DNA from 2 places in the Luteibacter sp. W1I16 genome. Region 1 is predicted to be linked to the other one. Evidence: predicted binding sites of a transcription regulator. Region 1 holds the regulator's gene; the other holds the start of a gene.

Evidence for each region. Region 1 encodes FliA, which starts transcription of late flagellar genes. Its sites were predicted from a motif close to TAAAGTTTNNCNNNCNNNGGCCGATAA; they were not measured.
Region 2: a site for FliA is predicted at 12,409-12,435, ahead of QFZ41_RS15775 (STAS domain-containing protein). Genes of this name have one in related genera too.

Annotation. Positions count from the first base shown of each region.
Region 1 is NZ_JBNDJJ010000001.1:1,059,247-1,074,954, forward strand. Features, by position in the region: gene QFZ41_RS04695 (translocation/assembly module TamB domain-containing protein) at 1-813, shown strand, start outside; gene QFZ41_RS04700 (M35 family metallo-endopeptidase) at 960-2,186, opposite strand; gene QFZ41_RS04705 (DUF2802 domain-containing protein) at 2,327-2,743, opposite strand; gene QFZ41_RS04710 (chemotaxis protein CheW) at 2,900-3,349, opposite strand; gene QFZ41_RS04715 (chemotaxis protein CheW) at 3,346-3,921, opposite strand; gene QFZ41_RS04720 (ParA family protein) at 3,918-4,706, opposite strand; gene motD (flagellar motor protein MotD) at 4,706-5,617, opposite strand; gene QFZ41_RS04730 (flagellar motor protein) at 5,614-6,354, opposite strand; gene QFZ41_RS04735 (chemotaxis protein CheA) at 6,356-8,467, opposite strand; gene QFZ41_RS04740 (protein phosphatase CheZ) at 8,475-9,116, opposite strand; gene cheY (chemotaxis response regulator CheY) at 9,127-9,528, opposite strand; gene QFZ41_RS04750 (RNA polymerase sigma factor FliA) at 9,560-10,291, opposite strand; gene QFZ41_RS04755 (MinD/ParA family ATP-binding protein) at 10,288-11,163, opposite strand; gene flhF (flagellar biosynthesis protein FlhF) at 11,223-12,554, opposite strand; gene flhA (flagellar biosynthesis protein FlhA) at 12,617-14,722, opposite strand; gene flhB (flagellar biosynthesis protein FlhB) at 14,725-15,708, opposite strand, start outside.
Region 2 is NZ_JBNDJJ010000001.1:3,585,153-3,600,860, forward strand. Features, by position in the region: gene QFZ41_RS15760 (hemagglutinin repeat-containing protein) at 1-9,349, shown strand, start outside; gene QFZ41_RS15765 (hypothetical protein) at 9,931-10,386, shown strand; one part of gene QFZ41_RS15770 (IS3 family transposase) at 11,041-11,858, opposite strand; one part of gene QFZ41_RS15770 (IS3 family transposase) at 11,858-12,116, opposite strand; gene QFZ41_RS15775 (STAS domain-containing protein) at 12,491-12,808, shown strand; gene QFZ41_RS15780 (response regulator) at 12,819-13,181, shown strand; gene QFZ41_RS15785 (chemotaxis protein CheA) at 13,219-15,183, shown strand; gene QFZ41_RS15790 (chemotaxis protein CheW) at 15,537-15,708, shown strand, end outside.

The DNA of each region.
Region 1 (15,708 bases):
CTGCCCGGCGCGGGCGCGACCAAAGCATCGCCCGATGTCGTCGTGGTCGACGACAAGCAGCGTGAGGCGACGGAGGAATCCGCACCGATCACCGCCGACATCCGCGTCGACCTTGGCAACAAGGTTCACCTTGTCGGCTTCGGCATCGACGGCCGCATCACTGGCCAACTGGATGTGCGCGAACGTCCTGGCCGCGCCACGACGGGACAGGGCCAGATCGGTGTCGACGGTACCTACAAGGCCTATGGGCAGGACCTGCGCATCGAACAGGGCCAGCTCCTGTTCGCCAGCACGCCGATCGACAATCCCGGTCTGAACATCCGCGCCGCGCGAACCCTGAATCCCAATGCCACCATCGACGAAGGCCAGAAAGTCGGACTCTACGTTTCCGGCACGGCGCGCCGTCCCATTCTCACCGTGTTCTCCAATCCGGTGATGGAGCAATCCGACGCCCTCTCTTACCTCGTCACCGGCAAGCCGCTGTCCCAGGTGAAAGGCGGCGAAGGCAACATGGTCGGTGCCGCGGCCCAGGCCCTGGGCTCCGCGGCGGGCGACCTGCTGGCGAAGAGCGTGGGCTCGAAGATCGGTGTGGACGATATCGGCGTTAGCAACAACGACGCTCTCGGCGGCACCTCAGCCTTCACCGTGGGCAAGTACCTGTCGCCCCGCCTGTACCTCAGCTACGGCGTCGGACTGTTCGACCCCGGCCAGGTCATCACGCTGCGCTACCTCTTCAGCCATCGGTGGAACTTCGAGGCGCAGAACGCGACGGATTTCAGCCGGGCAAGCTTCAATTACCGGTTGGAGCGGTAGCGGCGCCACCGCGTGCGTAGCACAACGTTGTGCGCTTCGGAGGTAGGCCGATAATGGACCGCTAGTTCGACGTGCGGCATGGATATAGCCGCCACGGGTGTTGCGAGGAGTATCGCCACGGCAAATCTCGCTGTATTTCGCACCCCTCATTCCCTATAGGTCATCGGGTGTTCAACTGTCGGATCGCGTTCATCGTACGGAGTGGTATCTACAACGAAGAATTCAACATTATCAGCGCTCCTGACGGCTTTCCATCTATCACTTTTTGCAAGGTTCTCGGCGGCGGGTCGCCCGTAGATATAGTCAGCCGTGCCTACTACGCGGTCATTGAAATGCGACATCTCATGCACCAAGGTGCCCACACGGGAAGACGGCAGACCTACCTCCTGCAGCTTAAAAAAGCTGTCACAGAAGTGAATTACATAGGGCGCATCCGCTTCACTCCATGCAGGCGTCGTCTCCGGATAATTTGGGCAACCGCACCGTAGAACAGGATTTCCGCTTACTGGATCCAAGAGGCGACGAAAGAGCGCGTGCACGATCGAGTACGCGTGACCATCGTTGCTCGCTACAAAACCTTCCTCCCCTAGATTGGGGTCTCCCGAGGTTTTTTGCCCGAACCAGCGCGTGTACCGGGCGTGCGGGACAAAAACGTTGTGCAACGTTCCGTCTTCCGCGTACTCACTCTTATAGCGGGATGACATGTAGACCCATGCACCGTAGATCGGGTCGAAGAGCTTCGAGTCCGCCGACTTGATGACTCCCAACTGCCCGCTGTCACAATCGGCGTCACCGATGGAGCTGACACGCTCGACAGGCGAATCGATATAAATCGCCGTGACGTTGGATGCGCTCTCTTTCTGTCGGTTACGACGAAAAGCGGCATATTCCTCCGGCGTTACCACGTCGCTATCCGGTTCCTGAACCAGAGACAGGACATAGCTGACGGCAAAAGCGCCACCTTGACCGTAGTCGTATTCCAGGCGGAGGTCCACATCTGCCTCCCTCCATTCTCCGGGGCGAAGGACAATGAACTGGTTGGCAAGAGCGCGCCCCGCGTTCACCCGCCGGCCTATGTAACGGACCTTCGCTCCACTCGCATCGGTGACGTCGAACAGAGGCTTGGCAAGCCGGTTGTCCGATTGCACGAATGGCGTATTCCATTCATAGATGGCAACGTCCTCGTCACCTTCATTCGCAACAGTGACGTGCACGATAGACGATCTCGACGCGTCAGACGGATAAGGCGTATCGAGCTTCACCGTTAATTTTTGCTCTGCTTTTGTACTTTCCGCGAGACAGGCCAACGCGGCGAAGAACACAAGAGTAGCCAAGCTCTTTGCGGACGAAGCGCCTTTATTCATTGCAGACATGAGTCTTCCATTTCTTCCAGAAGGCCAGGAAGGCTAAGCGCCCTCCGCCGGGATAGAAATGGAAGCATTCTGAGTTTAGGCCACGTCCTCAGCAATTGAGACGTAGGTCACGGAACTTGGTGAGTCGCCGTGATCGGGTATCAGCGCGATGCGTGCAGTCGATGCAACAGCTCGGCTTCCGTAAGCGAGATACCACAGGTCTCCGCGATGTCCTTGGCGGAAGCCCCTTGGCGAGCAAGTCGCTGCGCCAACGCAAGCGCACGATCCGTATTGCCACCCGGCTCGTTCGGCATCGTCACCGTCGGGCCGCGACGGACCTGATCCTCGATGTCGCCAAGCCGGTTCTCGAGGCGGCGGAGCATGCTGGAAAGCGCTTCGCTGGGGATGGCCGGTTCGGACGATGCCACCTGCGAAGGCTGGGGAGCATCGGCGACGGGAGACGGATCCTGCTGATTCGGCGTCTTCGGTATCGCGCCGAAACGGCGAAACAGGAACAGCAGGCCAGCCAGGTTGAGGATGGCCAAGACGATCAGCACGTATCCGATGGCGGCGTTCATGCGGGAGGGACTCCGTGGATTCGCGCTACACGGTAGCGGCGATGGGTGGTCGCGGCAAGCGTGCCCGCTGGCGCGGGATCGCCGCTGAAGCGGCTCCCACATGTCCTCGAGCTCCTCTCAGTTGCCTGTCCTCGGGCGCCTGTCCTACGCCGGGGCTCAGGCGCGGCAGAGCTTCTGCACATCGACCAGGGCGATGAAGCCGTCGTCGCGAGTGATCACGCCGCTGACCGGATCGTCGCGGCGCTCCGCACGGCCGGGCGGTGGCGGGTCGACTTCATCGGGATCGAAGGTCAGCATGTCGCCGATGACGTCGATGCGCATCCCGACCACGGTACCGCCGTCGTCGAAGACGATGACGCGCTGGGCATCTTCCTCGTCGGCACCGGCGGCGCCCTCGAGGCCGAAGCGGCGGCGGCCGTCGAGCACGGGGACGATCTGCCCGCGCAGGTTCACGACGCCCAGGACATCGTCCGGAGCGCCGGGCACCGGCGTGATGTCGCCGGGACGGATCACCTCGCGCACGCTGGTGAGCGACAGCGCATATCGCTGCCCCTTCAATGAAAAGCCGAGCCAGGCGCCTCGCCCGTCGCGTTGGGTATCGGTCATGTGCCCAGTTCCTTTTCCAGCCATTCGATCATCGCGGTGGTACCGACCACGCCACATTTGGGTTCGAGCGATATGCCGGCAAGCCACGGGCGCGTCGTGGCCGCCGTACGCCATTGGATCGCTTCCGCCTGAAGCTCGACCGGCTCTTCATCGACCACGCAGGCCAGCGCCCAGGTACGGTCGCGCAAGATGACCAGGGTGGTCGTCGGCGCGCCGGCCATGTCCGCCGAGAGGATCGCCGCGAGATCGACCACGCGTGCTTCGCCACTCGGGTGACGCCATCGCCCGAGGCAAATGGGATTCGCGGTGTTAGGCGGCGTCAGCGGCGGCATGGGCAGGAGGTGCGTCACATCGGCCATGGATACGGCCAGCCTGACGCCAGCGGCGACGCATAACAGGTAGCGCGGCTCGCCTGTTCGCGCCAGGTCCGGCGGAGAGGCGTTACGCCATGGCTCGAAGGAGACCACCTGCACCGCGCCGGCGGGCGCCGATTCATTCGCTGGCGCGGGCGTCAGCAGTTCCGCCAGATAGTCGGCGACGATCTGCTCCGCTTCGTGCATGGCCCGGATCATGCCGCGGCACCCGTCATCGACGAGATCGGCAGCGCCAGCAACTCGTCGAGGAGCTGGCGATAAGCCAGCCCGCCGCGCCGCGCCGCGGGCCATGACGCCAACGGAACCCCGGCGGCGCTGGCTTCGCGAATCTGTGTATCGGTAGGAATCACGGCTTCGCTCACGGCATCGCCATACTGTTCGCGCAACTGGGCGAGGCAGGCGCGAGAGGCATGCGTCCGCGCATCGTAGAGCGTCGGGACGATCGTGCGCGGCATGTGTTTCCCGCGCGAGCGCTCGATCATCGACAGGCTGCGCAGCATCCGTTCAAGGCCGGCGAGCGCCAGCGCCTCGGTCTGCGTCGGCACGAGCAGGCGATCACTCGCCGCCAGCGCGTTGACCATCAACACGCCGAGCGTCGGCGGGCAGTCGAGCAGCACATGATCGAAATCGGGCACGAGTTCGGCGAGCGCATGGGTGAGCACCAGCCCCATGCCGGGCCGCGTACCCAGCTGCCGGTCGAGCGTGATCATGGCGGCCGACGCAGGCAACACGCTGAGGCGATCCCACTGTGTCGCATGCACCAGCGTGCGCACGGGCAGCGGGTTGCCACCGATGCCGAAGAGGTCGTACACGCTGCCGTGTGCTCCGCCTTCCACACCGATGTATCCCGACAGCGACGCATGCGGGTCCATGTCGATCAGCAGGGTGCGCTTGCCGGACGCGGCAAGAAGGCTACCGAGGGCGACGGTGGTGGTCGTCTTGCCGACGCCGCCTTTCTGGTTGGATATGGCCCAGACACGCATCAGGGCGTCCCCACGGCGGACAGGTCGACGCGGTCCGCATCGCTATAGAAGCGGGCCGGAGCCGCCTTGTCGCTCATCACGACGATCAGCACGCGGCGATTGCGGTTGCGCCCTTCGTCGGTCGCGTTGTCGGCCGTGGGACGGAACTCGCCCCAGCCGATGATGCCGACGCGGTGCGGGTCGACGCCGGTCGTCGTCAGCAGGCGTGCGACGGTGGCCGCGCGGGCCGCCGACAGCTCCCAGTTGGACGGGAACGTAGCCGTCGCGATGGGCGTGTTATCCGTATAGCCCTCCACGCGCATGGCATTCGGGAAGGGCGAGAGGATACCGGCGAGCTTGCGCAATACATCCTCGGCCGGCGCCTGCAACTTCGCCACGCCGACGGGGAACAGGATGTCGGTGCGTACTTCGATTTCGAGCCAGTCAGGCGTCTTCCGGACACTGACCATGTTCTTGTCGATCAGCGGCTTCATCGCCCGCTGCACTTCGTCGGCGATCTGGCTGAGGCTCGCGGCCTCGGTCTTGCCGATGGCCGTGTTGGCCGCCGTGGCCGTGGTGACGCTGGCGGCTTCCTGGCGCTCGGGTGCGGCGCCCTCATGGCCGGGCAGCGGAAGGTTGCGCGGCGGAATGGGCACGTCGATCTTGGCGATCGGCGCGGCCGCGGGGGCGCGCGACTGGTTCGGCAGCGGGACCTGCGCGGCGGGCGTGGCCTCGCGGATCGGCTCGATGACCTTGCCGGTACCGTTGAATGCTTCGTTGATCGACTGTGCCATCACCCGGAACTTGGTTTCATTCACCGCGGAGACGGCGTACATCACCACGAACAGCGCGAGCAGCAAGGTGATCAGGTCGCCGTACGGAATCGCCCAGCGTTCGTGATTGATGTGCTCTTCGTGATGCCGCCGCTTCACGACAGGAATCCCTGCAGCTTGCTCTCGATGTGCCGCGGATTGTCGCCCTGCGCGATCGAGACCAGGCCTTCCACGAGGATTTCGCGCATCTGCGAACGGCGGCGGGCCAGGCCCTTGAGACGCGAAGCCATCGGCAGCGCGAGCAGGTTGGCGAGGCCGATGCCGTAGATCGTCGCGACGAAGGCGGCGGCGATGCCGTGGCCGAGCTTGCTCGGCTCGGCAAGGTTCTGCATCACGGACATCAGGCCCATCACGGCGCCGATGATGCCCATGGTCGGCGAATAGGCGCCGGCGTTCTCGAACACCTTGGCCGCCTCGATGTCGGTGTGCTCACGGGCCAGCACTTCCACTTCGAGCACGGAACGCATCGCGTCCGGCTCGGTGCCGTCCACCAGGAGCTGCAACCCCTTGCGGATGAAGGGGTCGGTTTCACGCTCGATCGCAGGCTCCAGCCCCAGCAGGCCGGTGCGGCGGGAAATCTCGCTCCAGCCGACGATACGGCTGACGAGGTTTTCCGATTCGATGTCCGGTGGGCGGTAGACCCAGGGCAACATGCTCCACGCGCGCTTCAACACGGCGCCGGGCGTCTGCACGAGCAAAGCGGCGAAGGTGCCGAGGAAAACGATGACGAACGCGGCCGGATTCCACAGGGCATCGAGGCTCGACCCCTTCAGGATGGTGCCCACGATGATGACCAGGAAGGCCAGGATCGTGCCGACGACGCTCACGATATCCATGTCAGACCGCCATCCTCAGTGAAGGCAATACCTGGCCACTCTCGTCGGCGAGGCCGGCGAGATCGAGCACGAGGGATATCCTGCCGTCACCGGTGATCGTGGCGCCAGCCACGCCGGGGACATCCTTCAGGAACGGCCCGAGCGGCTTGGCCATGACGTCCTCCCGCCCCAGCACCTCGTCGACGAGGCAGCCGAGCGTCTGGTGACCGATCTGCACCACGACCACGTGACCGCCCTTCCCCGCCGCGCCGGCCCAACGGCCGAGGTCGACGAGCGGCAGCGCGCGCTGGCGGTGCGCCGCGACGATGCGGCCGTCCAGTTCCTGGACCTGGCCAGGAACGAGCTCGAACACTTCGGCCACGTTGGATAACGGCAGCGACAGCAGCCGGTTGCCGACGCGGACCATGAGCACGCGCAGGATGGCCAGCGTCAACGGCACCGACAGGCGCACGGTGCTGCCGTGGCCCACGCGCGAATCGATGGACAAGGTGCCGCCGAGTTCGACGATCTTGGTCTTGACCACGTCCATGCCGACGCCGCGGCCCGAGATGTCCGAGACCTGGCTGGCGGTGGAGAAGCCCGGCCGGAACACGATCTCGAAGCACTCGCGCTCGTCGAGGCGCGCGGCTTGCTCCTCGTCCATCAGGCCTTTTTCCACGGCCTTGCGGCGCAGCACTTCGGGGTCCATGCCCTTGCCGTCATCAGTGACGGTGATGACGATGCGATCGCCATACTGGCCGGCAGCGAGACGAACGGTGCCAGCGCGCGGCTTGCCTTCGCGGGCGCGGGCATCGGGCATCTCGATACCGTGATCCACCGCGTTGCGCAGCAGGTGCACCAGCGGATCGGCCAGGGCCTCCACCACCGTGCGGTCGATATCGGTTTCCTCGCCCTCGGTCACCAGTTCGATTTCCTTGCCGAGCTGGCGGGCGAGGTCGCGAACGATGCGCGGGAAGCGCGAGAACAGTTTGCCCACCGGCTGCATGCGCATGCGCAACACGGCGTTCTGCAGGTCTTCCGCCACGCGCTCGAGTTCACCGATGGCGCGTTCCATCGGATCGTTCGTACCACGCGGCGCGAGGCTGGTGAGGCGGTTGCGCACGAGCACCAGTTCGCCTGCGGCATCGACCAGGCCATCGAGGCGGTGGGTGTCGACGCGGACGGTGGTGTCGGCGGTGGAAGCACCGCGTTTCTCCGCGGCAGCCGGAGCGGCCTTCACGGCCGCCCGCGTCGCGGGACCTGCCGGGACAGGCTCGGACGAGGCGGCGGCCGGAGCCGCGGACGGCGCGACCGGTGCGGGCGGCGCCGCGGCCGTCGCCACGGCGGAACCACTCGCGGCGCCAGGGGCGGCCGTGCCATGGAGGTTGTCGAGCAGGGCTTCGAACTCGTCGTCGCTGATCGCGTTCCCATCGGCGGGGGCGGCAGGCACCTCGGCTACTACCGGTGCGGAACCGGCGGCGGGCGCGGCCACGCCCGGAACGGACGGAGACGCATCGGCCGTCGCGTCGGCGCCAGGGGCGCCGGTGCCATAGAGGGAATCGAGAAGTGCCTCGAATTCGTCATCGGAAATGGTGCCCGAAGGCGCGGTCGCCGGTTCGCGATCGCTGCGCGCGGCATCGAGCATCGCTTCGAATTCATCTTCGATCGGATCGTACGGCCGTGCCTGCGCGGGTGCCGCCACGGGCGGCGCGGTCGGCAGGGTCAAGGCGGCGGGCGGCGCGGACACCGCCCGGCCAGGAATCAAGAGGCGGTCGAGCAGTGAACGCGGCGCAGGTTCGATCGGCAGGCCGCCGTCAGCGGCACGCATCATGTCGTTGAGGAGGTCGAGCGATTCCAGCAGCGCGTCCATGAAACCGGCGTCGAGCACGATCGAGCCGTTGCGTGCCTCGTTGAGCAGGTCCTCGCCCCGGTGGCAGAGCTCGACCATCGGGTTGAGGCCGAGGAAGCCCGCACCGCCCTTCACGGTGTGGAACGCGCGGAAGACCGCGTTCAACAGCTCCATGTCGTTCGGCGACGCTTCGAGATCCACGAGCTGTTCGCCCAGGCTCTCCAGCAGTTCACGCGCCTCGATCAGGAAGACGTTGAGCAGCTCGTTGTCCAGCTCCACGCTCATACGGCGCTCAGAACCCGAATTCGCTGAGGAGGCGATCGACCTCGTCCTGGCTGACCTTGTCGGCGGCCGGCGCGGCGCCGCCCGCCAGCGAGCCCGTGAGGCGCACCAGTTCCACCAGCGAGGATTCCACCTTGGCCATGAAGGCCTCGACCTGGGCCACGCGCTGGCCGGAGAGATCCTGCCAGGACTGGGCTTCGACCATCTCGCCGAAGCCGATGTCGCAACTCTGCGCGAAATCGCCCACGCGCACGGCCAGTGCCGTGGCCTGGGTCGCGAACGCAGGGTCGGCGTGACCGAGCACCAGCACCTCGTCGGCCTGACGGGCCAGCGCCTGGGCTTGCGGACGCAGCTTCTCGCTGAAATCGAGCGTGCGATGCGCGGCTTGCGAACTCATCTCGAGCACATCGCGCAGGTGCTTGCGCGCGTCGCTCATGTTGCCCGGCACGCCATCGTGCGAAATATCGGCGGCAAGACGGCGAGCGGACTCGTGCAGGTCGCGGGCGAGGTGGCCCAGGGCCATGAACAGGTGCTGTTCGCGGGTGCGCAGCAATTGGTCGAGCGCCTGCTCGAAAGAGACGCTGTCGTCGGCGTCGAGCAACGCGCGCAGTTCGGGAGCCACGTCGTGGCCGCTGGAAAGCATGGTGTTCATCGTGATTCCCTTAGCCCGCGGCCGCGGCGAGTCGTTCGAAGATCTTGTCGAGTTTTTCCTTCAGCGTGACCGCGGTGAACGGCTTGACGACATAGCCGTTCACGCCGCTCTGCGCCGCCGCGATGATCTGGTCGCGGTTGTTCTCCGCCGTGACCATCAGCACCGGCATGGCCTTCAGCGCTGCGTCCGCGCGAATCGCCCGGAGCAGGTCGATGCCTGTCATGTTCGGCATGTTCCAGTCGGTCACGACGAGGTCGAACGGCTGCGCGCGCAGCAGCGTCAACGCCGCGTTGCCGTCCTCGGCCTCCTGGATGAGGGTGTTGGTGAATCCCAACTCCACCAGGAGGTTCCTCACGATGCGTCGCATGGTGGAGAAATCGTCCACCACGAGGATCTTCATGTTCTTGTCCAAAACTCGTCTCCGCCTTGCTACCGCGCGTTCGTCAATGCTTGTCTTTCCAACCCGACATGCGTGCGCGGAGTCGAATGAGGGCCTGGCCATGGATCTGGCACACCCGCGATTCGCTCACTCCCAGCACCGCACCGATTTCCTTCAGGTTGAGCTCTTCATCGTAGTACAGCGACATGACCAGCTTCTCGCGCTCGGGCAATCCATCGATGGACTGCGCCAGCGCGTCACGCAGGCCTTGCTGCTCGAACAATCCATCCGGACCCGAGGCGTCCGGGTCGGCGACGTCGATCGCGGAGCCTTCGTCGCCTTCCGGCGCCGTCAGGCTCAGCAACCGCGCGCTCGCCGCGTCGGCCAGGATCTGGTTGTACTCCATGGCGTCGATGCCCAGTCGCTTCATCACTTCCGCGTCTTCGGCGTCGCCACCCGTCTCGTTCTCGATCTGCCTCGTCACCTCCGCGACCTCGCGCAACTTCCGGTGGACGGAGCGCGGGGTCCAGTCCGTCTTGCGCAGTTCGTCCAGCATGGCGCCACGTATGCGGATGCCCGCATAGGTTTCGAAGCTGGCCGCGCGAGTCGGCGAGTAATTCCTTGCCGCCTCCAGCAGTCCGATCATCCCGGCCTGCATGAGGTCGTTCGCATCCACGCTTGGCGGCAGCCGGCCCATCAGGTGATAGGCGATCCGGCGCACCAGCGGCGCGTGGTTCTTGACTAATTGATCCGCCGGGATACGCGTGATCTCGAGATATTCGGTCGCGACGCTCACAGTGGCAGCCCTCCCCCCAGATGGGACCGTTCGGCGAAAAAGCCGATGCGTCCCTGTGCCCGGGGTTCGGGTTCACCCCATGTATCGACCGACCTGGCCAGATTCTTGAATCCGACCGCCGACCGGCTGCTCGGCCAGGCATCGACCACCGCCGACTGGCGGCGGATGGCCTGGCGCAGGTACTCGTCGTGCGGAACCATGCCCATGAAATCCAGGGACACGTCGAGGAAGCGGTTTGTCACCCGTGACAGCTTCTCGAACAGCTGGCGGCCCTCCTGGGCATGCCGGACCATGTTGGCGACGATGCGGAAACGGTTCACGTCGAACTCGCGGCTCATGACCTTGATCAGCGCATAGGCGTCGGTCAGGGAAGCGGGCTCGTCGCAGACCACGACCACCACCTCGTCCGAGGCGGCGGCGAACATCGACACGCTGTCGGAAATCCCGGCGGCGGTGTCGACGATCAGGTATTCCGGTGGCAGGGGGTACTCATCGAAGGCGCGGATCACGGCCGCGTGCTCGATGTTCGGCAGCTGCGCCATGCGGCGCGTGCCGGACGTGGCCGGGATCACCTTCAGGCCGTGGGCGGCCTGGAGGATCAGGTCCTCGATGCCGCACTCGCCCCCGAGCATGTGCCCGAGGTGGCGGGTGGGCTGGAGGCCGAGCAGGACGTCGATGTTCGCCATGGCGAGGTCGGCGTCGAGGAGGACGACGTCACGGCCGCCCATCGCGAGCGCCATGCCGAGATTGACCGCCACCGTGGTCTTGCCCACGCCACCCTTCCCGCCTGCGACGGCGATGCTTCGGGTGGGTCGGCGGTCGGCGAGCCAGTTGAGTCCGGCGGCCTGGGTGGAATCGACGTGTGTGCTCATGAAGGAAGTCACTGCCGTAAGTGTTTGCGGTTGCGTTGCCGGGAAGGGTGGTTGCGCGATCAGGCCAGGGCCGGCGCCGCGATGCCGAAGCGCTCGGCAAGCAGGGCGTCGTCCGGTTCGTCGTTGCGCTGCTTGAGCAACTGGGCCGCGAGGCAGACCAGCTTGCGCGCGTCGGCCGAGGCGATGTCCTCGGGCACGCGCTGCCCATCCGTGGTGTAGTCAAGCGGCATCCGGTGCCGGATAAGAGCCGAGAGCGCGCCGCCGATCAGCGGGGCCTCATCGAGCTTGGTGAGGACCGCGCTCTGCGGCGCCAGCGGCGCGTAGGCGCGGATCGCGTTATCGATGGCCTGGGCCTGCGCGTTGGCGGCCAGCACCAGGCACACGCGCACGTCCGAGGTGGCGCGCAGTGTCTCGAACTGTTGCTGCAACTTCGGGTCGTTGCCGGAGAGACCGGCCGTGTCGACCAGCACGGTGTGCTTGCCGCGCAACTGGATCAGCACGTTGCGCAGGCTCGTCGCGTCATGCGCGTTGAATACGCGCACGCCGAGCAGGCGGCCGTAATGTTCCAGCTGCGCGCCGGCGCCGATGCGGTACTGGTCGGCACTGATCAAGGCGACGTTCGACGCCCCATGGCGCAGCACGGCGCGGGCGGCGAGCTTGGCGATGGTGGTGGTCTTGCCCACGCCCGTGGTGCCGACCAGGGCGGTGGTGCCGCCGCCGACCGTGTCGAAATTCCGCCCGCTGGTGCGGATGTTGCGCGAGAGCATGCCCAGCGGCAGGTAGCGCGCCTGCTCGGCGTTCATGTCGGCAGGCAGTTCCGCGCACAGCGCGCGCGCCACGTCACCGTCGATGCCCAGGCGGGTCATCTCGCGCAGCACGCGGGCACGCAGCGGCTGCTCGCGGTCCATCTGGTTCCAGGCGAGGGTCGAGAGCTGCACTTCAAGCATCTCGCGCAGGTTGTTGATCTCTGCGCGCACGCCGTTCACGGCGGCATCGTTGGCCGGCGCCACGGTGGCGGCGCGGACCACGTCGGCGACGCTGGCGGCGAGCGCGGCGCTCGACTGGCGCTGCGGTGCGTTGGTGTTCAGCGGCGTGCCCGACTTCGCGGCGCGCTCCACGGCGGCGGCGGTGGCGGCGCGTGCCTGGTCGATGCGGGCGGCGCGTTCGGCTTCATCGCGCGTGGCGCGGATCGGCGCTTCCTCGCGGGCCGGCGTGTCGAAACCGAAACCGGCCTCGCGCACCAGCGCCTCGTCGTAATCGAGCGCGGCGATGATCTCGATACCGTCGTCCAGCCGGCGCGTGGACAGGATCACGGCGTCCGGACCCTGTTCGTCGCGGACCTGGCGCATGGCCTGGCGCATATCCGGAGCAACGAATCGTTTGATTTTCATGCGTTCGATCCTGTCTTCATTCGTTCGGTCCGCACGGCGATTCCCCGCGCGGTATCTCGTTCCTATCGCCCGAGGGCCGTCACCAGCTTGACGCGCCGGTTGTCCGGAACCTCGTTGTACGCAAGTACATGCAGGTTTTGGGCCACATGCCGGGTGAAGCGCGAAAGCCACGGACGAAGTGCCGGCGACACCAGCAGGACGGCCGGTTCACCCGCCGCTTCCTGGCGGCGCGCCGCATCGGCGACGCTCTGCTGGAGGCGATCCGCGAGGCCCGGCTCGACCGCAGCGCCGGCGGGACCGCCACCTTGCAGGGACTGCAACAGGATCTGCTCCAGTTCGGGCGCCAAAGTAATGACAGGCACTTCCGTACCGAGGCCGGCGATCTCCTGCACGATCTGTCGACCGAGGGTGACACGCACTGCCGCCGCGAGGACGCCGGGATCCTGGCTCTGACCCGCATGCTCGGCCAGCGATTCGACGATGCCGCGGAAGTTGCGGATGGGCACGCGCTCGGCGAGCAGGTTCTGCAACACCTTGACCACGACGCCCAGCGAGAGGCGCTTGGGCACCAGGTCTTCGACGAGCTTGGGTGTCTGCTGGGCGAGACGGTCGAGCAACTGCTGCACGTCCTGGTGGCCGATGAGTTCGTGGGCGTGGTTCTGCAGGATGTGCGAAAGATGGGTGGCGATCACCGTGGCCGGATCGACCACGGTGTAGCCCAGGGTCTGCGCGTGCTCGCGCATGCCCGGCTCGATCCACACGGCATCCAGGCCGAAGGCGGGATCGCGCGTGGCGATGCCGTTGATCGTGCCGTGCACGCGGCCCGGGTCGATCGCCAGCATGCGCTCGGTGTGGATCTCCGCTTCGCCCATCGGCACGCCCATCAGGGAAATGCGATAGCCGTGCGGGGCCAGGTCCAGGTTGTCGCGGATGTGCACCGAAGGAACCAGGAAACCGAGTTCTTGCGACAGCTTGCGGCGCACAGACTTGATCCGCGCCATCAGTTCGCCGCCCTGGGCCTTGTCCACCAGCGGGATGAGCCGGTAGCCGACTTCGAGGCCGATCGTGTCCACCTGGGCCACGTCTTCCCACGAGAGCTCCAGGCGCTCCGCCGGCGGCGCGGACTCCAGCGCCAGTTCGGAGCCGGGCGCACCCGCGCCTGCCGCGGCGGCGGTGCGCTCCTGCTTTGCCTGGGTCAACTTCCACGCGGCGAAACCGGCGAGCGCCGCCAGGATGAGGAACGGGATGTTCGGCATGCCCGGGATCAGGCCCATCGTGCCCAGCACGGCCGCCGCGACGCCGAGCGCCTTCGGCTGGCCGAACAACTGCCCCATCACGTGCTTTCCCATTTCCTGGGACTTCGACACGCGGGTGACGATCACCGCGGTGGCGATCGAGAGCATCAGGCCCGGCACCTGGGCCACCAGGCCGTCACCGATGGTCAGCAGCGTGTAGGTGCGCGCGGCTTCGGCCGCGGATAGCCCATGCTGCAACATGCCGATGAAGAAGCCGCCGATGATGTTGATCGCGAGGATCAGCATGCCGGCGGTGGCGTCGCCGCGGACGAACTTCGAGGCACCGTCCATCGAACCGTAGAAATCGGCTTCCTCGCGGACTTCCTGGCGGCGCTCGCGGGCCTGCTCCTGCGTCAACAGGCCGGCGTTGAGGTCGGCGTCGATCGCCATCTGCTTGCCGGGCATGGCATCGAGGGTGAAACGCGCGGTCACCTCGGACACGCGCGTCGCACCCTTGGTCACCACCACGAAGTTGATGATGGTGAGGATGGCGAACACGACGAAACCGACCGCGAAGTTGCCCCCGATGACGAACTCGCCGAAAGCCTCGATCACCTTGCCCGCCGCGCCCGGCCCGTTGTGCCCATGCAGCAGCACCACGCGGGTGGAAGCGATGTTCAGGGCCAGGCGGAGCAAGGTGGCGAACAGCACCACGGTCGGAAACGAGGCCAGTTCCAGCGGCCGCATGACGTACATCGTGGCCAGCAGGATCACCAGCGACAACGCGATGTTGAAGGTGAACAGCAGGTCCAGCATGAACGGCGGCAAGGGCAGCATCATCATGCCGAGCATGATCAGCATCGCCACCGGCGCGGCGACGCCGCGGCGGCCGATCTGCCGGAACGTGCCCATGAAGTTGGAGGAAGCTGCCATCGTCAGTTATCCATGCGGTAGGGGCCGAGCAAATCCGGATCGATGTCCTGCTCGGGTAGATCGGGCGGGAGGTCGCCGACGGCGATCGCCTGCTTCAGCCGGAACACGTACGCCAGGATCTGGGCCACGGCGATGTACAGCGCCGCGGGGATCTCGCGTCCGATTTCCGTCGTGTGATACAAGGCGCGTGCCAACGGCGGTGCTTCCACCACCGGAACCTTCGCCCCACCCGCCACATCGCGGATCTGCTGGGCGATCACGTCCACGCCCTTGGCCACCACGCGGGGCGCTCCCATGCGGTTTTCGTCGTATTTCAGGGCCACGGCGAAGTGGGTCGGGTTGGTCACGATCACGTCCGCCGTGGGCACGTCTTCCATCATCCGCCGGCGCGCCATCTGGTGCTGCATCTGACGGATTTTCGACTTCAGTTCGGGGCTGCCCTCGCTTTCCTTGTGCTCGTCCTTCACTTCCTGCTTGCTCATCTTCATCTTCTTGGTGAAGCTGAACTTCTGCCATGGCGCATCGACCAGCGCGATGGCGCCGAGCGCACAGGCGAAGACGAGCGAGGCCTGGCCGAAGATGGAGAAGGCCTGCGCGATGCCGACGCTGACCGGACCGGTGCCCACGGTGTACATGTCCCTCGTCGAGCGAAGCAGGAACCAGACCAGCGCGCCGCCGATAAGCACGAGCTTGAGCAGCGACTTGCCCAGCTCCACCAGGCCGTTCACCGAGACCAGGCGCGAAAATCCCTTGATCGGATCGAGCCGGTCGAATTTCGGAGCGAGCGCCTGGGTGGAAAAATTCAATCCGCCCATGAGGGCCGGCGCGGCGATCGCGGCGACCGCGGTCACGGCGAACACGGGGCCGAGCAGCTTGAGCGCTTCCAGGGCCGCCGTGGCCAGCGCGCGGTACACGCCGTTCGCGGCGAACAGGTCGCCGCGGCTATAGCGCAAGCCCACGTGCATGATATTCGCCGCGTGCAGCGA
Region 2 (15,708 bases), 2.5 Mb from region 1:
GGCCTTCGATACCGGAAGTTTCAGCCAGACCGGCGATGGGCAGGTCAACGCCGATGGCGCCCTGACACTGGCAGTGGCTGGGGCGCTCGACAGCGCCGGTGCCATCGTCGGCGGCCATGGCCTGGACGTCCACGCGGGCAGCCTGAACAGCACAGGGCAGCTCGGCAGCACCGCTGGCGATGTCTCGCTCGTCACCAGCCAGGGCGACCTTTCGTTGGGCGGCAAGACCGTCTCCGCCGGCCGGCTGGATGTGACGTCGGCGGGCGGCCTCGTGCAGTCCGGCTCGATGAGCGCCGGCGCCGCGAAACTCGTGTCGGCTGGCGACATGGTGCTCGGCGGCGATACCTCCCTGACGGGTGCGCTCGCCGTGGATGCGGGAGGCGACCTGCACAACACGGGCAATGTCTACACGACGGGCGCGCTCGACGTGCATTCGTCCGGCGACGTGGACAACCGCGGCAGCCTCGCATCGGAACAAGGGCTCACGGTCCAGAGCGGCGGCGCCTTGACGCAGGATACCAACGGAAAACTGCAGACCAACGGTGACCTGTCGATCACGGCGAACGCTATCGACAGCAAGGGCACGTTGGCGAGCGCCCGGAACCTGACGCTGGCGACGCAGGGCGACATCGATCTGTCGGGCACGACCCAGGCAGGCGGTGTGCTCGGGATCGACGCGGCCGGGGCGGCGAAAAATGCGGGCCGCTTGCTGGCCTCGAACGCCTTGTCGGTCAAGGCGGGCAGCATCGGCAATACCGGCGCCATCTCGACCGATGGCAGCCTCGACCTGCACGCGGCAAACGCGCTGATCAATGGTGGCACCGCTTACGCAGGTGGGAACGTCACGCTCGGGGCCGCCAGCTTCACGCAGGGTGCTTCCGCGGAACTCTCTGGCGCGGCCGACGTCGCCATCGACGTGACGGATGCGGTCGCGAACGCAGGCAAGCTCGTCGCCACGACGTCGCTCGACGTGAAAGGCGGCAGCGTCACCAGCACGGGCACGCTGGGTACACAGCAGGGCGGGATGACCTTGCAGGCCCGGCAGGGCGATCTCGTCCTGGGTGGCACCGTGGTGTCGGCCGCGGGCCTCGACGGGACCGCCACGGGTGCTGTCCGGCAAAGTGGCCAGCTTGCCGCAACGGACCTGACGCTCCATGCCGACGGCGACCTTGAAACTAAGGGCGACATTTCCGCACAGACCGCGTCGCTGACCAGCGGCGCCATCCTGAGCCAGGCGGGCACACTCTCCGCCAGTACCATCACGCTCGACGGTTCCGCCGTGAAGAACGACGGTCGCACACTGTCGTCGGGTGACCTGACCGTGCACGGCGGCAGTATCGATGCCTCCGGTGTATTGGCGGCTGGCGTGAAGGACGACGGTACGCTGGCCACCGTGGGCGACCTGCATGTGTCGGCCGATTCGTCGCTGACCGCACATGGCAGCATGCTCGCCGGTCACGCATTGAGTGCGGCGGCGAACGCGGTCGACCTGTCCTACGGTACGCAGCGTGCCGGCGGCGACGCGACGCTGACCGCACGCACGGGGAACATCGATCACACGGCCGGTGACCTCGCCGTTGGTGGCGTGCTCACGGCCCAGGCCGCCGGCGCACTGGTGAACCGTGGCGTGGATGGCCACGACGCACGCATGCAGGCGAACGCGCTGCTGCTCACCGCCGCCTCGATCGACAACGGTCGCGGCCGGCTGTTGCAGACCGGAACGTCGGCCTGGACGCTGGGCACCAACGGGACGCTCGACAACAGTGGCGGCACCATCGCCACAAACGGTAGCGATCTCACCGTGCACGGCGCGCGGGTGGTCAACAACGGCGGCAACATCCAGTTGGCAGGCAATGGCCTGCTCGACGTGAAAGCCGACCAGGACATCGACAACCGCCAAGGCACCCTAGCGGGCAACGGCGCCACGCGCGTCACGGCGGTGATGGGCATCGCCAACGATGGCGGCCTGATCAACGCGCACGGCAACACGACCGTCGCCGCCGCTTCGCTGAGCAATACCGCGAATGGCGCGATTTCGGGCAATACGCTCGGCACGACGATCACCAATGGCGTGAACAACGCGGGCGGATTGCTTCAGGCGACGGCGGGCGATCTTTCCCTCACCGCGGCGAGCCTCGCCAATGCGGGTGGCACCATCCAGTCCGCACCCGGCGCCGTCACCCTTGGCGTCGGCGGCACCCTCGACAACGGCAGCGGTACGATCGCCGCGGGAACGCTGGCCAAGCTCAACGCTACGCGCGTGAACAACGCCGGCGTCATCTCCGGCAGCCAGCTCAACGTGCAGGCCACGGACACACTGACCAACACAGGTGGTCACCTGCAAAGCCGTGGCGCCATCGACTTGCGTGCTACCAACGGCCTCAACAACAACGCGGGCAGCATCGAGGCCAACGGCGCGACGACGCTGAGTTCGGCGTCGATCTCCAACGTCGGTGGCCGCATCGCCAATGCCAGCGCCGCGCTAACCCAGGTTACATCAGGCGGCGTTATCGACAACCGCGGCGGCACGCTGGGCGGGCAGGGAGATGTGAACCTCTCGGGTACGTCGGTTTCGAATGCGCAGGGCGGCACGTTGGTCGCCGCAGGCAACATGACCCTCGGCACCGGTCAGCTGGATAACAGCAACGGCACCGTCTATGCCGGCAATACGTTCAACTTCGTCAACGCGGGCGCGTCGGCCATCAACGCCGGCGGCAAGATCACGGCGGGGCGCCAGCTCAACCTCACCCTCGCGAGCCTGAACAACAGCGGCGGCACCGTGCAGGCAGGCATCGACGGCGTCGCTGGTGTCGGCAACGTCGTGCTCGACATCCGGAATCTCGTCGGCCAGGGCGCCATCGTCGCCAACAACACGCTGGGCATGCACCTCGTGGGTGACTACGTCCAGGCGGCGGGCTCGAGCATCAAGGCCAATGGCGGCTTCAGCCTCGCGGTGGACGGGCAGTTCGTCAACAACGGCAGCATCCAGGCGGTGAATGGCCTGACCATCAGCGCCGCCAACATCACCAACAGTGCCGGCGCGTTGCTCAATTCGGCCAACACCCAGCTCAACACGGGCGGGACGATCACCAACGCGGGCAGTATCCAGGGCAATACCGTAGGTTTGCATGCGGGCACGGTGAACAACACCGGCAGCATCATGGGCACCAACGTGACCATCCAGGCCGGAACCGTGATCAACGGCGCCGATTTTGGCCAGGCCACCGGCAACGCGGCCTACCAGAGCGGCACGATCGCCGCGACGAACAACGTCGACATCTATACCAATTACCTGCTCAACCGTGACGCACAGATCTTCAGCCTCGGCAACATCAACGTGGCCGGCGCGGCGCGCAACGGGCAAGGGCTGTTCGACACACGCGCGGGGCAGATCGACAACATCTCCGGGTCGATCCAGGCGCAGGGAAGCATCCTGCTGGCGGCGAACCAGATCAACAACGTGCGCCGCGTCCTGAATACGACCAGCCATGTGCTGACGGCCGAGGAGTCGGCGGCATCGCAGCCGCTGCCGCGCTCGGATTACAAATACGCGATCAACAAGGTGCAGGAGTACGAAACCTGGACCGAGTACCACACCATCGACGAGACGGTGGTGAATGCGGCCAGTGCACAGTCGCAGATCGTCGCGGGCGGCAACATCTCGTTGTACGGTTCCGTCACCAACAGCACCTCGACCATCTCGGCCAATGGCTTCCTCGCCGTCAACCAGCAGGGAGCGGGTGGTGGTACGGGGATGGTGTTCGGCAACGAGAACGTCGCGAACCAGTCGCTGGCCGCGGGCCGCACCATTCAGACCGTCGCGGTCACCCATCATATCGGCTGCGGAACGGATCAGAGTCTGTGCGACAACGCGGGCGGCGACACGGAATCGTATACGCGGCGCCCGAATACCGATCCCTCGACTTACATCCACGACAACTACACCGCGCTGGGCGCGGTGATGTCAGGCTCCGCGGGTGTCGCCATCGGCGGGGTGAATGTATCCAACGGCGGTGTCACGCCGGATGGACGCCCGGTCGGCAACACGCGCCTCGATCCGAACGCACAGGTCATCGGCCTAGCGTCTGTGAACAAGGGCAATGCACAAGGTGCGGCAGGTCTGCCTGTTGGCGCGCAGGTCGATCCGGCCACCGGGCATGCCCCGCAGGTGCTCGGCGGCGCAGGTCAGCCCCTGGCTGGCGTGACCTTGCCGACGGGTGGCATCTATAGCGTCCGCGGTGGCGGCGCGGGTGAAAGCGTCGCGGTGGATGGGCCTTCTGCTGGGGGCCAGATCACCGCCGCCTCGGCGGGCGAGCGCAGCGCGGTGGGCAATGTGGCCGCGGACTCGCTCTCCGCCCTCGCCAACGGCGCGTCCGCGCGCAACGTCGGCTTACTCGGCAATGCTTACCTCACGGCATTGCTCGGCCATCCGCCGAGCGGCAACTACCTGATCGAGACCAACTCCCGCTTCATCGACTACAGCCAGTTCATCAGCAGCGATTATCTGTTGGACAAGCTCGGCGTCGATCCGGCGCGCACCATGATGCGCCTCGGCGACGGCTTCTACGAGCAGCAGCTCGTCACCCAGCAGGTGACCCAGCTCACCGGGCGCACCTACCTGGCCGATTACTCCAGCGGCCTGGACGAATACCAGTCGCTGATGAACAACGCCACGCACGTCGCCCAGGCCATGAGCCTGAGCGTGGGCGTGGCCCTCACCGCCGCCCAGGTCAGCGCACTCACCCAGGACATCGTCTGGATGGTGCAGCAGAACGTGGATGGCCACGAAGTGCTGGTGCCGGTGGTGTACCTGGCCAGCGGAAGCCTTGGACTGACGGCGCAGGGCGCCGTGATCGCCGGTAAGGACGTGAGCATCGAGGCGTCGGGCAAACTGTCGAACGACGGCCTGATCAAGGGCCAGAACAGCACGCTGCTTACCGCGCAGGATCTGCTCAACACGGGCCGCATCTCCAGCGACGGCCTTACGGCGATCAGCGCCACCGGGAACATCACGAACATCAATGGGCGCATCGACGGTGCGGGTGTCAGCCTGATCGCCGGCGGCGATATTCGTTCGGAGAACGTGGGTGGACTGGTCGGTCGCGGCATGGATGGGGCGAGCATCACCGCGACGCAGGGCTTGCAGATCAGCGCGGGCAACAATCTGTCGCTCGACCACACGAAGGTCACGGCGGGCGGTGACGCGCTGCTCACGGCGGGGCACGACCTGACGCTGAGCGGGCAGGGGGTATCGGCTGGCGGCAGTCTGGCACTGGGGGCGGGGAATAACCTGTCGTTGGAATCGACGGTGACCACGACCCATCCCTATGCATGGAGCAGCACGCTTACCGGGACGCAAGCCGAAGGCCTCACGCTTAGTGCGGGGAAGGATCTTTCGCTGGTTGCGGGTAATGATCTGAGCTTGTCCGTGTCGACGCTCAAGGCGGGTGGCAACTCGGCGTTGCAGGCAGGCAACGACCTGACCCTGGGTGCGGTGCAGAGTGGGACGCGCTGGACGACGCAGACGCAGGGGAGTTCGGTGGATGCGGGTGGTTCTCTCTCGCTGCAGGCCGGGCACGACCTTGCCGTGCAGGCGGGCGGACTCAAGGCCGGCGGCGACATGGCCTTGCTGGCGGGCCACGATCTTTCGTTGACGGCGGCCGCCAATGGCTCGTCGGGCAAGGTGACACACGATGTCACGAGTCTGGACGCCGGTGGCAACCTGGCCGTTGCGGCGGGCAACAACGCGTTGCTCGAAGGTACGCAACTCAAGGCCGGCGGCACCGCTGCGCTACAAGCGGGGAATGACCTCGATCTGACGACGGTCACCGACAGCAGCACGACGACGGCAAGTTGGAAGGAGGGCAAGAAGCACGTCACCCAGACCACGACGGACGAGACCGTACGTGGCGTCACGGTGGACGCGGGCACAGGCGTCCAGATCGCAGCGGGCCACGACGCCACGCTGGACGCGACGACAGTCATGACCAAGACCGGCGACATCACGCTGGCAGCGGGTCACGACTTGACGCTCGCGGCCGAGGACGAGACGCACACGGTCGTCACGGATACCAAGAAAAAGAAGAGCGGTCTTTTCGGCAGCAAGACGACGACCACGCACGACACCAGCGAGCAGACGTTGGCGATCGGCACCTCGCTGAGCGGCGACAACGTCCACATGGTGGCGGGTAATGACCTGACGACGATGGGGGCGACTGTCAAGGCGACAGGAGATATCGCCTTGGCCGCCGGTCACGATATCGATCTTCTCTCTACCACCGATACCTATAACGAGACCCACGACAAGACGGTCAAGAAGTCCGGCTTCACCCTCAATCGGGGTGGTGGCATCGTGCAGGCAGGAAAGAAGACGGTCACCAACGACGACACAACCCAGCACGTCGCCAATGGCACGCTGCTCAGCGGCGACTCGATTTCGGTTGCCGCAGGCCATGACGTGCTTGGCGAAGGCGCCAAGATCGCGGGCACGCACGACGTGGTGATCGCAGCGGGCAACGATCTGCAGTTGACCACGGCCGTCGATATCTACGACGACAGCCACAGCAAGACGGTCACGAAGACGGGTTATTCCCAGAGCGGAATGAACGAACTGTACGGGCAGGCGAAGGACAGCCGTTCCGAGAGCTCCCACCAGGTGACCCATACGGGCAGTGTCGTGGGCTCCACCGATGGCGAAGTCACCTTGACGGCGGGTGGCGATCTTCACCTTACGGGAACGGACGTCATCAGCAAGACGGGCACGACGATCGTCGGCAGGAACGTCACGATCGATGCGGGGCTGGATACGCTTGATACGCAGCAGTCGCAGAAGCATAGCGAGGGTGGTGTCACAGGTGGCTTGGGTGGTGGTCTTTACGACCTCGCCATGGACGTGCGCAACTCCGCCGTCCGGGCGAATGATACCGATGACGATCGGTTGAAGGCGCTTTATGCCGCCAAGGCCGCCTATGAGGTCAAGGATGGCGTCCAGGCGATCCAGGGCATCAGCGAGGTCACGAGTGCGCAGGGTGCTGCCGGCGCAACGGGGATCAATATCCAGGTCGGCATCGGTGGCAGTAGCGCCAGTAGCAAGACCACGACGCATGACAGCACCTCCTATGGTGGTCACATCACCAGTGGCGGCAACGTCACCATCGGCGCTACGGGAGGCGATCTTACGATCATCGGTGGCGAGGTCACCGGAAAGAATGTGGCCTTGGCAGCCACCAACGACATTAACTTGTTGAGCCAGTCCGAGGGCCACAGCCTCAAGAACGATTCGAAGAACGCGTCGGGCAGTATAGGCGTCAGCTTCGGCTCAGACGGCTTTGGCATCTATGCGTCGGCTAGCGTGGGTAGCGGCAAGGCCCATGGCAACGGGAGTACGCATGCGGAGACGACCATCAATGCCGACGACAAACTGACCATTGTCAGCGGTAACGACACCACGATCGAAGGTGCGCAACTGAAGGGCGATCGGGTAGTCGCCAACATTGGCAACAACCTGACGATCCGCAGTGAACAGGACACGGACGACTACGCCAGCAAGACGATGCAGGCTGGTGGAAAGGTGATGGTCGGCCTTACCCAGAGTGGCTTCGTCAGCGGTAGCGCCTACTACGCCGCGAGCAAGGTGGATAGCCACTACACGAGTGTCAACGAGGTCAGCGGCATCAAGGCAGGTGAAGGCGGCTTCCAGATCGATGTGGGCGGAACGACGCACCTTGTCGGTGGGCAGATCGCCAGTACGGCGGGCCCGTCGAAAAACGTGCTGAACACAGGTGACCTGATTTGGGAGGACCTGCATAACGAGTCGAAGTACAGCGCCAGCCAGGTGAGCATCAGCGGCGGCAGCACGATGTCCAGCAATATCGCTGGCGCTATTGGCGGAGCTATTTCCATGGCGACGCCGCAGCACGGCAACAGCAGTAGCGATACAAAATCGGGTATTGCTGAAGGAACGATCATCGTCCGTAACAATCCGGACAAGGATCTGAGCGGGTTGGATCGTGGACCCACGCTTGACGACGCCGCGCTCAAAAACGGCTTCGACGAAAAGAAGATTCAGGAGCGTCAGGAGCTCGGGGAGATTGCCGCGGAAGTTGGTTTTCGCGCTGCTGGTGACGTCGCCGATAAGATGCAATGGGCCGAAGGAAGCCCTCAACGAACAGTGCTACACGGTGCAGTGGCTGCAGCCGTTGCCGCGTTGGGTGGAGGTGATGTAGGTAAGGCGGCCGCAGGAGCCATGGCCAATCAACTTGCCATCAACACGATGGCAGACTATCTGCAGAGCCATGGAGTGGAGCGCACCGACCCCGAGTTCAAGGCTCTCATGCAGGCAGGCAGTGCGGCCATCGGTGCTGTGGTGGGCGGTGACAGCGGGTCAACGGCGGCTCTCAACGGAACCAAATACAACTATCTGACGCACGCTCAGATCGATGACCTGAACAACGCGTTGGCGGCGTGTACTACCGAATCCTGCCGTTCCAATGCTGTTGCTGAGGCAAAAAAGCAGTCGGTGCAGAACGATGTGGCGCTGGCAATTGTTTGCAACGCTGGAGGATCTTCGGCCTGTTACCAAGGGCTTGGTGCACTGGAATCGTACACTGACAGTCCAGTTGTTCCGCGCGAGATGCATGGAGATCAGACGACCGATCATCATCTCGAGCAATCCGGGTACTTCGGCAATATCGGGTTCCTCGGCGGCGTCGCAGCTTCGGTCTATGCGAGTCTTCCGCAAGACGGTGAGACTGGCGCATACCTGTCTGGTGCGGGAGCAAAGTACGGTAATTCTCTCCTGCCATTCGTAGGAAATGATGAGGGGCCGAATCCAACCAATCCGTTCATTCCGAAGCAGCTCGGTGGCGCGTCCCCGCAGTATACGGATGGGATGTCCGCAGCGGCAGCGCAGGGGACTTGGGTCGGAGACCTTCTAGGAAAAACCACCTGGCTTCTCGCTGGAAATGAAGGCAAGGTGCCGGCGACCACTACCGTTGTTGAAGCTGAAGCCGGCAGTTGGCCAAATGTACCAACACTGGGGTCGTCTCCACAAAGTGGCGCGAACCCGCTCGCGGTTTACGGGCAGAACACGTCTAAAATGGTCCACCTGTTTGAAAATCCGACCCACAGTTTGGAGCCGATCGTTGCAAAATTTGGAAGTCCAGAGCAGGCTCTTGAGGCTGTGCATGAGGCTGCTCAGCAATTCGTTGGCAAACCCGGGACAGTTGTCACCACCTGGATGGATGTTGGCGGTACGCCTGTTTGGGTGCGAGGGACGACTGTGGACGGCGTCTTTCGTATCGGAACGCTGTCTGGTGATGTCAATAACTCGAAGTATCCTTATCCGTGAGAAGAGTGATGGACACTATTTCAGCCTTTGAGTGCCGCGTTATTCGGCTCGCATTACGGGGTGACGAAGATTGGATTCGGCAGCTCAGAGAGCAGATTCCGTACCTTTCGGTACTACGACGCGATGTCTTCGCTGGTGGAGTTACAACTCATCTTGCGTGTGACGAAAGGGCTATTCCGGTTGTTGTTCCGCGGGGAGGAAACGGTCTCCCAGTAAGTAGCTATCCTCCAACTGTCAATGCGATTCGCGAGTTACCTGTGCCAGCGCTGGCAAGTTTTGTCGTATGGGTTGGAAAGAATGGAAGGATAGTCGAACTTGAGGCACTGTCGTTGACAGACGATCTGTGGCCGGCGCAGGCGGAAGAAGGCTTTCACTCATTCCAGGATGACCAAGGAAACCCGCTTAATGTAGCCGAGATTCTCGCAGAATAAGATAGTTCCTACGAAGGAGAGATTTATCCTTGTCTCAAATCGCAACTGGACCTGTTGCCTCCCCTTAGCGTAGTCCGGACGTAACCAGAGGTGTTCTGGCAAACTAAGTCCCAACGAGATCGGCTATGCGCAAGAGAAATCGAGGTTTCAATGACCGGGCCGTCACTACAAGTGATCCAAAGGAAGTTGCATCTACTTTGCCTCTCCGATTATTCAGCAGAATCGTTTACGTCCGGACTTGTGGCGGTAACGGACACGCGCGGCAGATGGCAGGCCGCAGTAGATACCCTATATAGGTTGGCTGTCTGTCAACTGATCTGGTCGCCCTCGTTACCAGATGGGCAAGGCGAGGGTGAATACATCCTTTCTTACATCGAAGAACTTTCGAGGATCGATCCTTTTCCTTCTAACGACTTGTCAGACGCGTGGTTAGGCCTTGATGTCCTCGCCACGAAGGTAGCCAGAGACTGGATAGAAAAATTTGAAGTGATCGAGAATTTGGGTACCTTTAGTCCAGGCCTTGATGAGGTCCTGCGCGAACGGTTTTGTGAATTTGGGGTCCCGTTCGAGGTTTATCCCGTGAGTCGCGTGAAGCTGTTTGACTGACGAGAGAGAAGGCCTGATCACACCATGATTGACAATGTCTTCAATAGTTTGATGGAGCGTCGACTGGTCAACTGGGAAGTCGTCCGTCGAGGATTGACGGGTGTTCCGGGGCTACCCGACATCCTCTCACCTGACCGCGTCGCAATTTTTTCGAGCGTTAGGTTAGAGGTTGTGGAGTTCGTCAGCCCTTTTCTCACGCATGTTGTCGCGATGGCTACTGAGCCTCGTCTATCGACGAATGAGCTGTTGGCGATGGTCGAGCAGATTTGTGAGCGGACGGGGTCTGATCAGGTGCACGGACTTCGTTGCTGGAGATTGGGGTTCTAACTGAATTGCTGAGAGATCCGGAAGAAGATCCAATGTATGGCTTAATTCGGCTAGATGAGTTCGTTTTGACCTGGAGTGCAGTGGATATTGATTCCTCACTTCCAGGATGGATGGAGCAGCTCCGTGATTGGTTGCAAATCGAGGGGGCGGCACTCCAGGCGATTCAGGAATCTTCTCGGTCGTGAGAACTGACGCCTTTTGCTCGAGGATCTCGAGAAGTTCACGTAAAGTGGGAGGCCTGAAGCGGGGAAGAAATCGATCCGTCGCAGCGCGTCGAGCTAGCGACGTCCCCCCGCCTTCAGTAGCGGTCCGATTTTGAGTCCGGGATTAATGTAACTGTTTCGCGTAAGCAGCGGGAGTCAGTCCGCCGAGTGCTTTCTTCGGTCGCTCCTCGTTGTATTCCCGTCGCCAGTTTTCGATCTCGGTTCGGGCATGCAGAAGGCTGGGAAACCAATGTTCGTTGAGGCATTCATCGCGAAGCCTTCCGTTGAACGACTCGATGTAGGCATTCTGGTTCGGCTTGCCAGGCTCGATCAGTCGCAGCTGCACGCCGCGTTCGTGCGCCCATGCGACCATGGCCTTGCCGCAGAACTCTTTTCCGTTGTCGCTGCGAATGATTTTCGGCAGCCCCCGAGTGACGGCCAGGCGATCCATGACACGCGTTACGCCGATACCTGAGATCGCCCGCTCAATCTCGATGGCGACAGCCTCATGCGTGGCGTCATCGACGATCGTCAGGCATTTCAAGACGCGCCCTTCGGCGGTGCGATCGAAGACAAAATCGATGGACCAAACTTCGTTCGCGGCCGCGGGCCGGAGCAGTGGCTGCCTTTCGGCCGGAGGTACCTTTTTCCTTTTGCGCCGACGCACCTGCAGGTTCGCCTCCTGGTACAGGCGCTCAACTCGCTTGTAATTGACCATCTGTCCGGTCTGGCGGAGCTTGAGGTAGATCATGCCGACGCCGTAGCGTTTATGGCGATTCGCCAGCGCGCAGATCATCTCGCGCAGCTCGACATTGGGGTCGGGCCGCGGTTCGTATCGGTAAGCGCTTGCGCTCATGCCGGCGATCGCCAGCGACCGGCGTTCACTCAGTTCCTTGCCGATCAGATAGCGCACCAGCTCGCGCCGGTCCGGTGCGCTCACCATTTTTTTCGCAGAGCTTCCCTGATGACCTCATTTTCCAGAAGCTGCTCGGCCAGCAGCTTTTTAAGGCGTCCGTTCTCCGACTCCAGGTCCTTCAGCCGCTTGGCCTCGGGCACGCTCATGCCGCCGAACTTGCTTCGCCACAGGTAGTACGAGGCCTCGCTGAAGCCGTGTTTGCGGCACAGATCCTTGATCGGCATGCCGGCCTCGGCTTCACGCAGGAAACCAATGATCTGCTCTTCGGAAAAACGCTTCTTCACGTCCAATCTCCTTCTGGTGGGGGATTGAACTCGAAACCGGGGCGCTACTCAAATCTGGGGGGACGTCGGGGTATCAGTAGCGATTTAATTTCATTTGGACCTCTCTTTGGGATTGAGGCTCAGCAAACGTTTATTCGTCGCCTCGAGAGCCTTGGCCTTACTTACTATGAGGATTTCTTTGACCTCCACGTCGATAAGCCGGGCTGGTGCAATTTTTTAGTCTCGTACGCAGTGTAGTGCTGGATCCTGGGCTGGACTGCTGCTGAAAGCCTGGGCGCCGCGCAGATCCCCCTAAAGCTTTCCCCCACCAAGCCGATAAGCCCATCGAACGACCCCTCGGGCGCTGCCCACCAAGGGTCCCAACGGTACGGACGATGGCGAAGAAATCCTCCAAAGACACGCCCCGCGCCCCGCTCACGCTGGATGCGGACCTGCGCATCGGCAGCGCTCCGGCCCTACGCGAGACGCTGCTGGCCGCCCTGTCGGCGGGGCAGGCGGTCGAGATCGACGCGGCCGGCGTGGCCCAGACGGACACCGCCGCCCTGCAGGTGCTCGCGGCCTTCTCGCGCGATGCGCGTGCCGCGGGCGTTCCCGTGGCCTGGACAGGGGTCAGCGACACCCTCCGCCGTGGCGTGTCCACGCTCGGCCTCGATGCTTTGATTGAACTGCCGGCCCAAGCCGGCGTGAACTGAAGGTGCTCCCATGGCAAAGATTCTTGCGGTAGACGATTCGGCTTCCATGCGCAGCATGGTCGCCTTCACCCTGCGTGGCGCCGGTCACGATGTCGAAGAGGCCGACAATGGCCAGGCGGCCCTGGATTCGGCGGGTAACCACAAGTTCGACCTGATCCTCGCCGACGTGAACATGCCGGTGATGGACGGCATCACGATGGTCCGCGAGATCCGCACGCGTCCGGGTTACAGCGGCGTACCGATCCTCATGCTGACCACCGAGTCCAACCCCGAGAAGAAGATGGAAGGCAAGGCCGCCGGTGCTACCGGCTGGCTGGTGAAGCCGTTCGATCCCGACCAGCTGTTGGCCACCGTGGCCCGCGTGCTCGGTTAATCCGTTCCAAGACGTTCCGGCAATCCAGGGTCCACCCATGTCCAAAGTCGATCTGGCGCAATTCCACAAGGCGTTCCACGAAGAGAGCCTCGACGGTCTCGACGCCATGGAGCAGGCCCTCCTCGCGCTGGACGAGGGCGCCGACGATCCGGAACTGATCAACGTCGTGTTCCGTGCTGCCCATTCGATCAAGGGCGGTGCGGCGACGTTCGGCTTCACCGACGTGGCCGCCTTCACGCACGTGGCGGAAAACCTGATGGACGAGGTCCGCAGTGGCCGCCGTCCGATGGAAAAGGCCGTGGTGGAACTGCTGCTCCGTTCGGGCGACACCGTGCGCGACATGCTGGCGTTGTCGATGGCGGGCCAGCCAGCGGCCACCGCCGAGAGCCAGGCCTTGCTGGCCGAGTTGTCGGCCATGGTGTCCGGTGGCTCCGCCGCGCCCGTGGCCGCGAAGGCTGCTGCACCGGCCGAAGCGATCGAAGGCTGGGACATCGCCTTCCGTCCGTTCGACTACCTGCTGAAGACCGGCAACGACCCGGCGCGCATGTTCCGCGAATTCGCCGCCCTCGGCCCGCTGAGCGTCGAATGCGATGCCAGCAAGCTTCCCTCGTTGGCCGATATGGACGCGTCGTCGTCCTACCTCGGCTGGACGCTCCGCCTCGATGCCGGCGCCAAGCGCACGGCCGTCGAGGGCGTGTTCGACTGGGTGGACGGTGACTGCGACCTCACGCTGACGCCGCGTGTCGCCGCGCCGGCACCGGCCGCCGCCGCACCGGCTGCCGCCGCCGGGCCCCGTGCCGTGCGCGAGCCGGCCGCCAACAGCGAATCCAGCTCGGTCCGCGTCGGTATCGAGAAGATCGACACCCTGATCAACCTCGTCGGCGAACTGGTCATCACGCAGTCGATGCTGAGTCAGTTCCACGACGGTGTGGACGCGTCGCAGCTGGAAATGCTCCGCCATGGCCTCGCCCAACTCGGGCGCCATACGCGTGAGTTGCAGGAAAGCGTCATGAGCATCCGCATGCTGCCGATCAGCACGGTGTTCAACCGTTTCCCGCGCCTGGTCCGCGACCTGGCGCAGAAGCTCGACAAGAAGGTCGTGCTCGACCTCCGTGGCGAGACGACCGAACTGGACAAGACCGTGCTGGAGAAGATCGGCGATCCGCTGGTCCATCTGGTGCGAAATGCCATCGATCACGGCCTGGAAATGCCCTCGAAGCGCCTCGCCTCGAGCAAGGGCGACACCGGCACGCTGCGCATGGAGGCCTTCCATCGTGGCGGCTCCATCGTGGTGGAAGTGGCCGACGACGGCGCCGGTCTGAACCGCGACGCCATCGTGGCCAAGGCCATCCAGCGCGGCATCATCGCCTCGGGCGACGGCATGTCCGACGACGCCGTGGCCGATCTCATCTTCGAGGCGGGTTTCTCCACCGCCGCCACCACCACCGACCTTTCCGGCCGTGGCGTGGGCATGGACGTGGTCCGCCGCAACGTCATGGATCTCGGCGGCACCGTCGGCATCCGCAGCGTGCAGGGCAGTGGCACCACGTTCACGATCACCTTGCCGCTCACCCTCGCGATCATCGACGGCCTCACCGCCGCGGTGGGCGAGGAGACCTATATCGTGCCCTTGGTCTCCATCGTGGAATCCGTGCAGGTGAAGCCGGATGCTGTCCGCAGCGTGGCCGGTGGTGGCGAGCTGTTCCGTTTCCGCGAGCACTGGTTGCCGATCGTCCGCCTGTTCGACGTCTTCGGTTGCGCGGGCCGCCGGCGTGCGCTGGACGAGGGCATCGTGATCGTGGTGGAAGGCGAGGGGACACGTATCGGCCTGTTCGTCGACGAGTTGATCGGGCAGCAGCAGGCGGTGGTGAAGTCGTTGGAGGCCAACTACCGCCGGGTGGCCGGGATTTCCGGTGCGACGATCCTGGCCGATGGCTCGGTCGCGTTGATCGCGGATGTGACGGGGCTGGTTCGCATGCAGGGGCGGCGCAAGGCTGCTTGAGTCGCTGTGCTGGCTGCCTAAGTGGCAGCCATTTAAGAGGGCAGCCCGATGTGGTGGGAGCCGACCCTGTCGGCGATGGGTGCTTGCCCCAGGCTGGTGGGAGCCGACCTTGTCGGCGATGGGTGCTTGCCGTGACCTGGCCCGCTGCCGCGGGATCGCCGACAAGGTCGGCTCCCACCAGAGCAAGGCTCCCACCAGAGCAAAGGTTCGCCCGGAGTGGGCATCCCACCAGAGTCGCCCCTCCGGGCCTCTTGCCAAATCCGGCGTACTTCCCCCTCAAGTCCCTGCGGCAGCGGCCGATACCCCTGGGGAAGGGGTCCCGAACCGCCGATCCGATCCGCCGTGGGAACGACATGAATCAGCAAGCCAGCTACGCCACCGCTACCGATGCGTCCGATGAGGCCGCGCAATACCTCACCGTCAACCTCGGGAACGAGGAATACGGCGTCGATATCCTCGCCGTTCGCGAGATCCGTGGCTGGACACCGGTCACGCGCATTCCGCAGGCACCGTCCTATGTGCTGG